Regions from separate parts of the Bowmanella denitrificans genome, predicted to be linked through region 3. Evidence: predicted binding sites of a transcription regulator. Region 3 holds the regulator's gene; each other region holds the start of a gene.

Region 1 (3,307 bases), on a different contig from region 3:
GGCAGAAATAGAACGTTCTGAGGAGCCCTGCGCAATAGCGACAATATTGACCCTGGCTTGTGCCAGGGAACTGAAGAACTTGGCCGCCAGGCCTTTAACCCGGCGCATACCATCACCAACCAGGGTGACAATGCCCAGTTCCTGGCGCATCTCAATGGGCTCCAGCAACTGATTTTCCAGCTCCAGGCGAAACGCATCTTCGAGTAGCGCCAGCGCGCGGGCAGCGTCCTTACTGTGAATACAGAAACTGATGCTGTATTCACTGGACGACTGGGTGATCAGGCTGATGGAAATATTGGCATTAGAGATGACCTCAAAGACCCGGCTGGCCATCCCCACCATACCCTTCATGCCAGGACCTGCCACATTAAACATGGTCACATCCGACAGGTGCGAAATACCTTTGACGCTGGTCCAGACCGTGCTGGGCTCATTGCTGATCAGGGTACCTGGGGCCACAGGATTGAGGGTATTACGGATCAGACAGGGAATATGATGCTGCGCAATCGGGCCGATGGTTTTAGGGTGTAAAACCTTAGCACCGAAGTAGGATAGCTCCATGGCCTCCTGATAGGTCAGCTTATCCAGCAGCACCGCGCCTTCCACCTGGTTAGGATCGGCATTGTACACCCCGTCCACATCGGTCCAGATTTCACAACACTCGGCATCAATACAAGCCGCCAGTATGGCGCCGGAATAATCCGAACCGTTACGTCCCAGGGTGACTTTTTCGCCCTTGTCATTGGCCGCCACAAAACCCGGCATGATCAATAGCACCGAACCGTCTTTAGGGATATCGCCAAAACGGCTGCGACTTTCTGCCACATCAGCAATGCTGTCCAGATAATCCCCTTCGGCCAACACATACTGCACCGGATCAATAATCAGGTTGGTATGGCCCAGCGCAGTCATCAGCTTACTGAAAATGTTGACGCTGACATATTCGCCCAGACTCAGAATCTTGGCCGTCACCGCATCCGGACTGCAGTGAATAAGCTTGATGCCATCCAGGTTCTGATGCAACTCACTGAGCAGCTCATCAATGTAGGTAAGCAGGGTGGTGCCGTCGAAACCGCTGATATGTTCGGTCAGCTCGCGCACAATCCCGGTCAGGGTGGTGGTCAGTTTGTCAAACAGTTCCTGGTAGTCCTGTCCGGCCACTGCCATATCAACCAGAGACGACAAGGCATTGGTGACGCCCTTAGGGGCCGACAGTACCACTGCCGCGCCGGTGTCCTGGTGGGTTGGCAGCACGATATCTTTGACCATCAGATAGCGCTCGGCATCTGCGAGCGAGGATCCCCCGAATTTCATTACCTTCATTTGCTGCTCCTGGATAAAAAAAAACCCGCTTCCTGGTGGGGTCGCGGGCTTGTTGATATTCTGTTGCGCACTAGCCAGCGACCACCAGTCTTGTGGTGGTAATCATCATGGTGGTAGTGGTGCGACGAATAAATTTCATGCGTTTCAATTTGCCGTATAGACGTCTATATGTCAAGACGTAATTCCATCCAATTGCGACAGGCAGCGCCCGTAGCTTATATCGATTGGTTCTTATACCAATATCATTGAGTATTTAGGCATGGGCGCTTTGCGCTGCTGGCCGGTACAAGCCAAACCCCTGCAAAATAGCCTGCAACTTCTGGCTGTCCACGGGTTTGGCAATAAAGTCCAATGCCCCCAGCTCTCTTACTCTTTGCTGCATTTGTGGCTGTATATCGCCCGAGATTACCACTACAAAGACCTCAATGCCCAGCGCTTTAATTTGCTCCAGCACTTCGACACCGTCCATCTCCGGCATGGTTAAATCCAACAATAACAAGCCGAAGTGCTGACGCTGCAGGGCCACAATGGCTTCACGGCCATTGGCCGCAAAACTCACTTCGGCATCCCAGTCAATGGGTAACGCTCGCTGTGCCGACTTTCGTGCCAGCATGGAGTCATCGCAAATCAATACAGGAAAACCCATCTTTGTTCCGTTATTCTCGTTATCAATTCCTGATGTAACGCATACTTTGTGCGGCAGCCCCATTTATCGGAGGAACACCTATTGCCATCACCATCTGCCAGCAAAATTGCGTATCAAATCCTCAAAGGCTTTGAAAAAAGCTTTCGCTGGTACAGCCGCATTACCAGTGCCGCCCGAGAACGTTTCGAGCAGGCCGACTGGCGCGCGGTACAGACTGCGGCCCGCGAGCGCATCGCCATTTACGACCAAAGTCTGGCTGAAGTGGTCGCCGAAATTTACCAGAGTTGTCACCCACATAAGCAGGACCAGGACTTCTGGCGTTCACTTAAGCAGCACTACCTTAAACAACTTGATCATCACGGGCAATTCGAATTAGCCGAAACTTTCTTCAACTCCGTTATAGGGCGACTATTCCGCCACCAGAAAATTGATGATGACATGATGTTTGTGTTACCCAGTCGTTGCTATTTACCAGGCCAGGTAAGAGCGTCCGTTATCAACAGCTTCGATGCCCGCGGCCGCATCCGAGATACGCTGGAAGCAATACTCGACCGTTACAGCTTTCGCATTCCCTATGCCAATCTGGAGCGGGATTTGCAGCATCTGGAGCGATACCTGCGGGACAGTTTCAGTCGCGAACAGTTAGCCAGCATTAATAAAGTCGAGATATTACAAAGCGTGTTTTATCGCAATAAGGCCGCCTATCTGATTGGCCGTATGTGCACCGAGGGCAACCCCATCCCCTTCGTGATGGCGCTGATGCATAACAAACAAGGGCAGTTAGTGGTAGATACCTTGTTAACCGAGCGGCGCGACTTGAGTGTTTTATTTGGCTTTGCCCGCTCCTATTTTATGGTGGATACCCAGCACCCGGCAGAGGTAGTGGCTTTTCTGCAGGAGCTATTGCCCAACAAGAAGCATTTTGAGCTGTATATTTCCCTGGGCTATTACAAGCATGGCAAGACGGTGTTTTATCGCAACTTTTTACAACACCTTCAGCACAGCGACGATTTGTTTGAAGCGGCCCCGGGTATCAAAGGCCTGGTGATGGCGGTATTCCACCTGCCCACTTATGGGGTGGTATTTAAGGTCATCAAAGACGAATTTGCCGAAAGTAAGAAAATTACCCGCCAGCATGTTAAGGACTGTTATCGGTTGGTGAAAATGAGCGACAGGGTTGGCCGTATGGCTGACACCCACGAATATGTGAATTTTCGCCTGCCACGCACCAGGGTCAGTCAGGCGCTGCTGGACGAACTGCTGGATGTGGCCAATAGCAGTATCGAGCTCACCGACACAGAGGTGATCATCAAGCACTTGTATATCGAGCGCAAGATG
Region 2 (3,307 bases), on a different contig from region 3:
TTGTGGGGATGTCGTCACTGTCACACTGGCTTGGTGACGTGTTTCAGGTCGTTCGCTGGTTAGCGGGCGGCTACTTGCTGTGGCTGGGCTGGCAATTGCTACGCTCGGGCCCCGGACAGTGGCAGGGTAAAAGCCAAAGGGGAGGGAGCAGCTTTGTCAGCGGGTTATTGCTGACCCTGGCCGATGTTAAGGCCATATTCTTTTATGCCAGTTTGTTTCCGGTTTTTGTCGACCTGGACCGTTTAACCCTGATGGACATAGCCAGCCTGGTATGGATTACCATAGGTGCGGTTGGCGGCGTCAAAGTGGCTTATGCATTACTGGCAGCACGCTTGGCCGAGCGGCTTTCGCAAAAATTTGCGATACCGCTTTTAACTAAGCTGAGCGGCGCAACGATGCTGGGTTTTGGTGGTTATCTGTTGAGTAAGCATTAATGGTCATTCAAGCGGATAATAAAACGCCGGGGAATCCCGGCGTTTGATTTGAGCGCGTTCTGAGTTTTATAGCGCGCTGCGCAGGGCCTCGGCCTTGTCGGTGGCTTCCCAGGGAAACTCTTCGCGACCAAAGTGCCCGTAAGCGGCGGTGGCCTGATAGATAGGTCGTTCCAGATCCAGCATTTTAATCAGGCCGTAAGGGCGCAGATCAAAATGCTCTCGCACCAGTGCAATCAGGGTATCTTCATCCACCTTGCCAGTGCCGAAGGTATCAATACTGATAGAGGTGGGTTCTGCCACACCTATGGCGTAAGAAACCTGAATTTCACATTTATCCGCTAAACCTGCCGCGACAATGTTCTTGGCCACATAACGGCCAGCGTAGGCGGCAGAACGATCCACTTTGGATGGGTCCTTACCGGAGAAAGCGCCACCGCCATGACGGGCCATACCGCCGTATGTATCAACAATAATCTTACGGCCGGTCAGACCGCAATCCCCCATTGGGCCACCAATCACAAAGCGACCTGTGGGGTTAATAAAGAATTTAGTCTGACTGGTCAGCCACTCACCAGGCAGCACGGGTTTGATGATTTCTTCCATCACCGCTTCCTGCAGGTCTTTGGTGCTGATGGAATCGCAATGTTGGGTGGATAGCACCACCGCATCGATACCCACTGGCTTACCATCGGCATACACAAAGGTCACCTGACTCTTGGCATCGGGGCGCAGCCAGTTCAGCGTGCCGTTTTTGCGCACTTCGGCCTGACGCTTTACCAGTAAATGCGAATAGGTGATAGGCGCTGGCATTAATACGTCGGTTTCATTGGTGGCATAGCCAAACATCAGGCCCTGATCGCCGGCACCCTGTTCTTCAGGGCGGGTTCTGTCTACACCCTGATTGATATCCGGGCTTTGCTTGCCGATGGCGTTAAGAATGGCGCAGGAGTCGGCATCAAACCCCATATCTGAATGCACATAGCCGATTTCCCGCACCGTTTTGCGGGTCAGCTCTTCAATATCCACCCAGGCTGACGTAGTGATTTCGCCACCGACCAGTACCATACCTGTCTTAACATAGGTTTCACAGGCAACTCGGGCCTTCGGGTCCTGGGTCAGAATGGCATCAAGAACCGCATCAGAAATCTGATCGGCAATTTTATCCGGATGACCTTCGGATACAGACTCTGAGGTAAACAGATGCTTGGCCATAATTCTTCCTCATTCACAAATTCATTACTGACCGATAGGTTAACGGCCACATTACCGCGCATTTTACCCAAGCGATTAAAAAAAACCAGTCTTTACTTCTAGACGTCTAAATGTCTGTGTCAGTTTTGCTTGCCACAAGCCGCACTCCCGGAATAAATACAACGGCCTCGTTCGCAGGGGGAGCCAGCTGGGAAAATTGTGCCATTACTGCAGGGTACTCACCGCCTCTGGTGAGCAGACGTTGGATGTATTCATGGCGTGCTACGACCTTTTCGAATATCAGCCATGACATTTCTTAGTAATAACACTGGGGCAATAACTTATTCACCTTTGGCATTGCGGAATCTGCCAAGGACGTTGCAGTTGAGCCGGGGCTGGGTAAGAATAGGTGCCCGTTTTTGCCAAGAACAGTCCAGGCCGCCTAGAGGGCCTGTCAGCAGGAGTCAGTATGCCCCAATCGTCACAAGTCGCTCGTCGCGAATTAGCCAATGCCATTCGTGCCTTATCCATGGATGCGGTGCAAAAAGCCAAGTCTGGCCACCCAGGTGCCCCCATGGGCATGGCGGATATTGCCCAGGTCCTGTGGTGTGATTTTTTAAATCACAACCCGGCCAATCCCGATTGGACCAACCGTGACCGCTTTGTGCTATCTAACGGCCATGGTTCGATGCTGATTTATTCGCTGTTGCATCTGACCGGCTATGCCCTGCCAATGGAAGAGCTGAAAAACTTTCGCCAGTTGCATTCCAAGACCCCAGGCCACCCCGAATACGGCTACGCGCCAGGGGTAGAAACCACTACTGGACCGCTGGGTCAGGGCATCAGTAATGCTGTGGGTATGGCCATTGCCGAGAAAGCTCTGGCGGCACAGTTTAACCGTGATGGCCATGACATTATTGACCATTTTACTTACTGCTTCTTGGGCGATGGCTGCCTGATGGAAGGGGTGTCACACGAAACCTGTTCACTGGCTGGCACCCTGGGTCTTGGCAAATTGATCGCATTTTGGGACGACAACGGTATTTCCATTGACGGGCACGTGGAAGGCTGGTTTACCGACAATACACCAGAGCGCTTCCGCGCCTATGGCTGGCATGTGATTGAAAGCGTCGACGGGCATGACCCTGAACAGGTAAAAGCCGCTATCGAAGCGGCCAGGGCAGAAACCAACAAACCGACACTGATTTGTACTAAAACCATTATTGGTTTTGGTTCGCCGAATAAATCCGGCAGCCATGATTGCCATGGTGCGCCTTTGGGCGACGATGAAATTGCCGCGGCCCGTGAATTTCTTAATTGGCCCCATGCACCTTTTGATATTCCGGCCGAGGTTTACGCCGGTTGGGATGCCAAAGATAAAGGGGCCAGATTGGAGCAGGACTGGAACGCCAAGTTTGACGCTTATGCCAGTGCCTATCCGGAGCTGGCGGCTGAACTGAATCGCCGTCTGGCTGGCGAACTACCTGCCGATTTCAGCGATAAGGCCAATGCCTTTATTCGCCAGTGCCAGGACAAGGCCGAGAATATTGCCAGCCGCAAGGCTTCGCAAAACGCCATTGAAGCCTTTGCCGCATTGTTACCAGAAGTGATTGGCGGCTCTGCCGATCTGGCCGGTTCCAATCTGACACTATGGTCCGGCTCCAAAGGCCTGACTGCGGATG
Region 3 (3,307 bases):
TCCTTCAGGGTGAGGCTTAAGCGCAAACTGGCTGATCAGTTGTTCCTTACTAGGGGACATGATGATGCTTCCTGATTGAAATTAGTCATTGTCAGTGCTCTGGCACTGAACTATGTTAGGCGGAATTTAGTGGAACGTCATTGGAGAAAAATATGGATATACTGTTTGACTACATTTTACGTATTGAGACCTTTCTACTGATTTTTGTGGTGGTGGTATTAAAATCCGCCATTATCTTTGTCCCTCAGAATCGGGCTTATCTGATTGAGCGATTTGGTAAATACCAGACCACCCGCGAAGCCGGACTGAATTTTATCGTACCTTTTATTGACCGGATTGCCGCCGACCGCTCGCTGAAAGAGCAGGCCGTGGATGTGCCGGAACAAAGCGCTATTACCCGTGACAACATCTCTCTTAAGGTGGATGGGGTGCTGTATTTCCGGGTGCTGGATCCCTACAAGGCCACCTATGGGGTGGATGATTATATCTTTGCCGTGACTCAGTTGGCGCAAACCACTATGCGTTCAGAGCTGGGTAAAATGGAACTGGATAAAACCTTTGAAGAGCGTGATCAACTTAACACTAATATCGTATCAGCCATAAACGAAGCCTCTGGCCCCTGGGGCATCCAGGTGATGCGCTATGAAATTAAAGACATTGTGCCACCGCATTCGGTTATGGAAGCTATGGAAGCGCAAATGAAGGCGGAACGAGTCAAAAGGGCACAGATCCTGGAATCTGAAGGTGACAGGCAAGCGGCTATTAACCGTGCCGAGGGTGAAAAAGCTTCAGTGGTACTGGCCGCCGAAGCGGACAAAGCAGAGCAGGTGCTGCGCGCTGAGGGTGAAGCCAAAGCTATTCTGGCGGTGGCAGAGGCGCAGGCCGAAGCATTGCGACTGGTGGGCGAAGCGGCCAACACAGAACAAGGCCAGAAGGCGATTCAACTGGATCTGGCCACTAAGGCCATTGAAGCCAAACAAGCCATTGCTAAAGAGTCCTCAGTGGTGTTGCTACCAGACAGTGGGACTGATGCCGCGTCAATGGTAGCGCAGGCCATGACCATTATCGAGAATATAAAAAAGGGGTAACCGATGGACCTACTGAATCAGCATCTGGCCGAGAGTCTGATGGTGTTAGGCCTGGCACTGCTGGCCGTTGAAGTACTGATCCTGGGCTTTGCCACCTTTGTGTTGTTCTTTATTGGCCTGGCAGCGCTGGCCACCGGGCTGATGATGTATCTTGGCTTGCTTGGACAGGATATGTTCAGCGCTCTGGCCAGCCTCGCCGTGTTGAGTGCCTTGTTTGCGTTGTTGTTGTGGAAGCCGCTAAAAAATATGCAGGCGAAAGGAAAACCGGTACAGGTACAAAGTGATCTGATCGGGCATCAGTTTGCAGTTACCGAGGCACTGCAGCCAGGTAAGAGTTTTGAGTATCGTTATTCAGGTATTGCTTGGCAGGTACACAGTCAGCAACATTTAACAGCTGGGCAGACGGTGCAGGTGGTTAAAGTGTCGGTAGGGCGTTTGGATGTTGCACCTGTGCAGGACGTGTCGTGATAAATCTTCGTCTGGCCCAGGCGGGCAATGAGGATAAAAGTTACTTCTGGCGGCATTATCAGCAGGCCATGCGTGGACATATTGAAAGTCAGTGGGGATGGGATGAGAACTGGCAGCGTCAGGATTTTGCTAAGCGCTGGCAGGATAATCAAAATCTATTGGTGGTATCTGGCCACCTCAATCTTGGTTATATTCAGCTCTGCCAACGTCCAAAGCATGGCCTATATATTACGATGCTGATTATGGCACCACAATGGCGCAATAAGGGAATTGGACGTAGGTTGCTATTGCAATTGCTTAAGGTCTATCAGGCTCAAGAGTTAACACTCAGGGTGTTTCGTTGTAATCAGCAAGCTCTGCAATTTTATGTAAATGCTGGCTTCTGCGTAAGTGCGGAAGAACCGGACTTTTATTTGTTGCAGGCAGGGGCAAAGGCGTTGCAAACGGCCCAACCGGAAGTCAGGCTCGCTTAACGTTATTTTCAGTCTTCCTCGGCTTCCACTGCGTCAACATCAATACCCATTTTTTCCATAATTTTGCGTGCTTCTGCCGGAATACGATGAGGATTGTCTTTCTGCAGATCGGCATCATTGGGTAGGGGTTGCCCGGTAAACGCATGCAGAAATGCTTCACACAGCAACTCCGAATTCGTGGCGTGACGTAAATTGTTGATCTGTCTGCGCGTCCGCTCATCGGTTAGTACTTTGAGTACGTTCAATGGAATGGACACGGTAATTTTTTTTACCTGCTCGCTCTTTTTTCCATGCTCGGCGTAGGGATGAATATACTCGCCATTCCATTTAGCCATGTTTCTGCCTGTTTTATTTTAAGTTAGATGGCAAAATTCTAACCGCTGGCAGGATTCAGTCAATCTGGAAGTCCAAACATCTTGATGTCTGGGCGGAATACAAGTAGATTTAGCCATCTAAACGTCCAAAATCCAGAGCTTATTCCAGGAGTCACTATGGTTTCCTATGCCCAGGGCATTGATGCGCTGAACAATTCCTTGTCTGAATTGCGCAATATCAATGTGTCTTTTGAATTTTTCCCGCCTAAAACTGAGCAAATGGAACAAACTCTGTGGCATTCAGTGCAGCGCCTGGCACCCCTTAAGCCAGCTTATATGTCGGTGACTTATGGTGCGAACAGTGGCGAGCGGGATCGTACCCATGATGTGGTGAAACGTATCCAGGCCGAGACCGGTGTGGCGGCCGCGCCACATTTGACCTGTGTGGATGCCAGCCGAGAAGAGCTTAAGCAAATCGCCCATGACTACTGGCAGGCTGGTATTCGTAAGATTGTTGCCCTGCGCGGTGATTTGCCTAAAGGCGTGGACAAAACCGAGCTGTATGCGGCGGATCTGGTGGCGTTACTGAAAGATGTGGCGGATTTCGATATTGCCGTGGCGGCGTATCCGGAAATTCACCCTGAAGCGCCTAATGGCCAGTTTGACTTGCTGAATCTGAAACGTAAGGCCGAAGCCGGTGCAAGTTCGGCTATTACGCAGTTTTTCTTCGATGCCGAAGTGTTTCTGCGCTTTCGTGACCGGGCCGCAGCCGCAGGAATAGATTTGGAAATCATCCCCGGTATTTTGCCGGTAACGAATTACAATACTCTGGTGCGTTTTGCCGGTATGACCAATGTGCATGTGCCAAACTGGTTGCATAAGATGTATGAAGGTCTGGACGATAATGACCAGACCACCCGTAATCTGTTGGGTGCCAGCATTGCTATGGATATGGCGCGTATTC
Region 4 (3,307 bases), on a different contig from region 3:
ATTCGCACACATCACTGAGCTCCTGCACATACTGGCGCAGCAAATCCGGCCCCAGAGCGCAATTAAGACCAAAGGACAGCGGCTTTATATGGCGCAGTGAATAATAAAAAGCTTCGGTGGTTTGCCCGGACAGGGTACGCCCCGACGCATCGGTGATCGTGCCTGAGATCATCACCGGCAAACGTTGCTGGCGTTTTTCAAATACATTTTCCACCGCAAAGGCGGCTGCTTTGGCATTTAAGGTATCAAAGATGGTTTCAATCAGAATAATATCTGCACCGCCTTCCATCAGGGCCTGAGTGGCCTCTTCATAGGCTGCTACCAACTCATCAAAGGTGACATTACGTTTGCCTGGATCATTCACATCTGGCGAGATTGAGGCGGTGCGGTTAGTGGGACCTAACACCCCGGCGACATAGCGGGGGCGTTCAGGCGTACTGTATTTGTCGCAAGCCTGCCTGGCCAAACGGGTGGCCTCAAGATTAATTTCATACACCAGCGCCTGCATATCATAATCCGCCATGGCGATAGAGGTGGCGTTAAAGGTGTTGGTTTCCAGAATATCGGCCCCTGCAGCCAGATACTGTTCATGAATGTCAGAAATAATCTCTGGCTGGGTTAATACCAGCAAATCATTGTTGCCCTTGATATCCATATGCCAGTCGGCAAAACGCTGTCCGCGATAATCGGCTTCTTCCAGCTTATGCTGCTGGATCATGGTGCCCATGGCGCCATCCAGGATCAGGATGCGCGATTTCAGGGCCTCTTCGATGGGCTTAAGCTTCAACTAAACAATCCTCTTTATGCCTTTCAGGCAATATCCGACAGGTTATACGGGGTTTCCTGATACACATAGTAATTCAGCCAGTTGGTGAACAACAAATTACCATGGGAGCGCCAGGTGACCAATGGCGGCTTGCCAGGGTCATCGCCAGGGAAATAATTATCCGGCACAGCAGGCGACAGGCCACTATCCAGATCGCGCTGATATTCACCTGCCAGGGTATCAGGGTCATATTCTGGGTGACCGGTAACAAATACCAAACGCTTGTCCTTACTGGCTGCCAGGTAAACCCCGGCCTTGTCTGAGGTGGCCAGTACCTTGATATCCGCTAATGACAAATAGGTGTCTGTCGGAATTTCCCCAAAACGGGAATGGCAGGCGTTGAATACCGGGTCGAAACCGCGCAGCAGTTCATCGTGCTCCTGATTAACCTGATGCACAAACACGCCAGAGAGCTTATTTTCGCGCAGACGCCGGTCAATACCATAGTAATGGTACATGGCTGCATGGGCGGCCCAGCACAAAAACAGGGTGGACTGCACATGGCGTCGTGCCCAATCCAGTACCGATTGCATCTTATCCCAGTACTTAACATCTTCATAATCCAGCAAGGCAAGCGGTGCGCCGGTGACAATCAGCCCGTCATACTTCTTCTGCGCCACATCTTCAAACTGGTGATAAAACGCATCCATATGGGCTTTCGGGGTATTCTTCGGTGCTTCGTTGTCAATCCGAATTAAATCCACATTGATTTGCAATGGCGTATTGGACAGCAGTCGCAACAGTTGCACTTCGGTCTCAATCTTATTCGGCATCAAATTCAGAATACCGACTTCCAAAGGACGAATATCCTGATGGGCCGCACGGTCCATCCCCATCACAAAAATGTTCTCTTCGCCTAAAACATCTTGTGCAGGTAAGTCATTGGGTATGCGAATTGGCATGGTAGTGCTCCGAACAAGTGAACGAATAGGCCGCCCCGGCGCTATGGCGATCTTGCCAAGACGTCTGGAAATGTCAACCTCTTTACGTCTAGACGTCCAAAACAAGTATAATAAGATGGAAATCAAAGTTCACAGTCTGTCTTTGCAGTACGTCAGCGCCGCCATTACCGCGCGTGCAGAGGATCGGTTTGTAAAAGGTGACTTTTAAATCAAGAGTAAAACCTATAGCTTATACACCTGTTAAAAGACCCTGAAGGACCAGATAGCGTGAACTGGCAACTGGCTAGACAATTTCCTTCCCTGGTGTGGATTATGATCCTGGGGGTATTCTTTTCACGTGGTACCTTCTTTATGGTCTGGCCCTTCATGGCCATTATGCTTTACCAGAAGTTCAACCTGAACGAATGGCAAGTGGGCCTGACCATGACCTTGTCTGCCGTATCGGCCGTATTGGTGGGGTTTTACGCCGGGGCACTCACCGACAGGCTGGGGCGTAAAACCATGCTGATCACTGCCGGGGTGCTGGCAGTACTGGCTTTCAGTCTGCTTGCCGTTGCCGATCAGGTACTGCTTTATGCTATCTGCATGACCTTTTGCGCCATTAGCCGGGAGATTTGGGAACCACCAGCCAAAGCCATCATCAGCGATATGCTGCCAAGCAGTGAAATGCGTGAGATGGCTTTTCAGTTACGCTACTTTTCCATCAATGTGGGTGCGGCACTGTTTCCCCTGGCGGGCGTATGGCTGGGTTTTTCCGGCCAGCAGCATACGTTTTTTGCCGTTGCAGCCGTGTATCTTATTTTGCTATGGGTTGTCTGGTGGGGGTTTCGTCGTCCTTCGTCCCCCAAAACTGCGACAGCCAGCATTGTGCCCCTCAGACAGATATTAACCGTACTTAAGCAGGATAAGCTGTTTTTGCTGCTGGTTGCCGCCAATACTTTAGTGGCATTTGTCTTTGCGCATATGGACTCATCCCTGGTTCAGTATCTGAGTCGTGAAGGATTGGACAACGTGGTGCAGTTAGTTGGCACCCTGATTTTCACCAACGGTATGACGATCGTCTGTTTCCAATTTGTGATGGTAAGACTGATGCAAAAGCGCAGTTTGACTCACAGGGTGCAAGTAGGCATGGTACTGCTGACACTCTCCCAGTTAGGTTATGCCCTTAATCCGGTAGAATGGTATTGGGGTTGGATAGTTGCCACCTTTCTACTGAGCCTGGGCGAATGTGTGCTTTTTCCTACCATGAATATTCAAATCGATCGCATTGCGCCGCCCAATATGCGCGGGGTTTACTACGGGGCTGCGGCTATCTATTCGCTGGGATTTGCTATTGCACCTTATATCGGTGGTCTGCTGCTCAAGGCCTATGGCGGCCCCGCACTGTTTCTTTGCACGAGCTTTTGCTGTTTGGCGGTGTTCGTTCTTTATCAACAGGTTAGACGGGCTGAACGACAAGCATTGCAGTTGTCTGACGGGCCATTGGAGAATCAGGGATGATTAAACTTCTGCAGCATTTACCCCTTGTGTGGGTACTGTGGTCACCTTTTCTGATGGCCAAGCCAACATCCTTAGTAGC

The links. Region 3 encodes MetJ, which represses methionine synthesis genes. Its sites were predicted from a motif close to TAGACGTCTAGACGTCTA; they were not measured.
Region 1: thrA (bifunctional aspartate kinase/homoserine dehydrogenase I) is a predicted target of MetJ. The motif match lies at 1,473-1,490, and genes of this name have one in related genera.
Region 2: metK (methionine adenosyltransferase) is a predicted target of MetJ. The motif match lies at 1,738-1,755, and genes of this name have one in related genera.
Region 4: metA (homoserine O-acetyltransferase MetA) is a predicted target of MetJ. The motif match lies at 1,810-1,827, and genes of this name have one in related genera.

Annotation. Positions count from the first base shown of each region.
Region 1 covers NZ_BAAAEI010000002.1:41,222-44,528, reverse strand. Annotated here, with positions in the region: gene thrA (bifunctional aspartate kinase/homoserine dehydrogenase I) at 1-1,323, opposite strand, end outside; gene ABD028_RS01365 (response regulator) at 1,577-1,969, opposite strand; gene aceK (bifunctional isocitrate dehydrogenase kinase/phosphatase) at 2,051-3,307, shown strand, end outside.
Region 2 covers NZ_BAAAEI010000002.1:82,027-85,333, forward strand. Annotated here, with positions in the region: gene ABD028_RS01560 (LysE family translocator) at 1-434, shown strand, start outside; gene metK (methionine adenosyltransferase) at 501-1,646, opposite strand; gene tkt (transketolase) at 2,095-3,307, shown strand, end outside.
Region 3 covers NZ_BAAAEI010000028.1:88,238-91,544, reverse strand. Annotated here, with positions in the region: gene ABD028_RS20835 (cupin domain-containing protein) at 1-60, opposite strand, end outside; gene ABD028_RS20830 (SPFH domain-containing protein) at 153-1,088, shown strand; gene ABD028_RS20825 (NfeD family protein) at 1,092-1,556, shown strand; gene ABD028_RS20820 (GNAT family N-acetyltransferase) at 1,553-2,029, shown strand; gene metJ (met regulon transcriptional regulator MetJ) at 2,038-2,364, opposite strand; gene metF (methylenetetrahydrofolate reductase) at 2,521-3,307, shown strand, end outside.
Region 4 covers NZ_BAAAEI010000007.1:58,743-62,049, forward strand. Annotated here, with positions in the region: gene ABD028_RS08555 (homocysteine S-methyltransferase family protein) at 1-787, opposite strand, end outside; gene metA (homoserine O-acetyltransferase MetA) at 811-1,728, opposite strand; gene ABD028_RS08565 (MDR family MFS transporter) at 1,996-3,228, shown strand; gene ABD028_RS08570 (DUF1287 domain-containing protein) at 3,282-3,307, shown strand, end outside.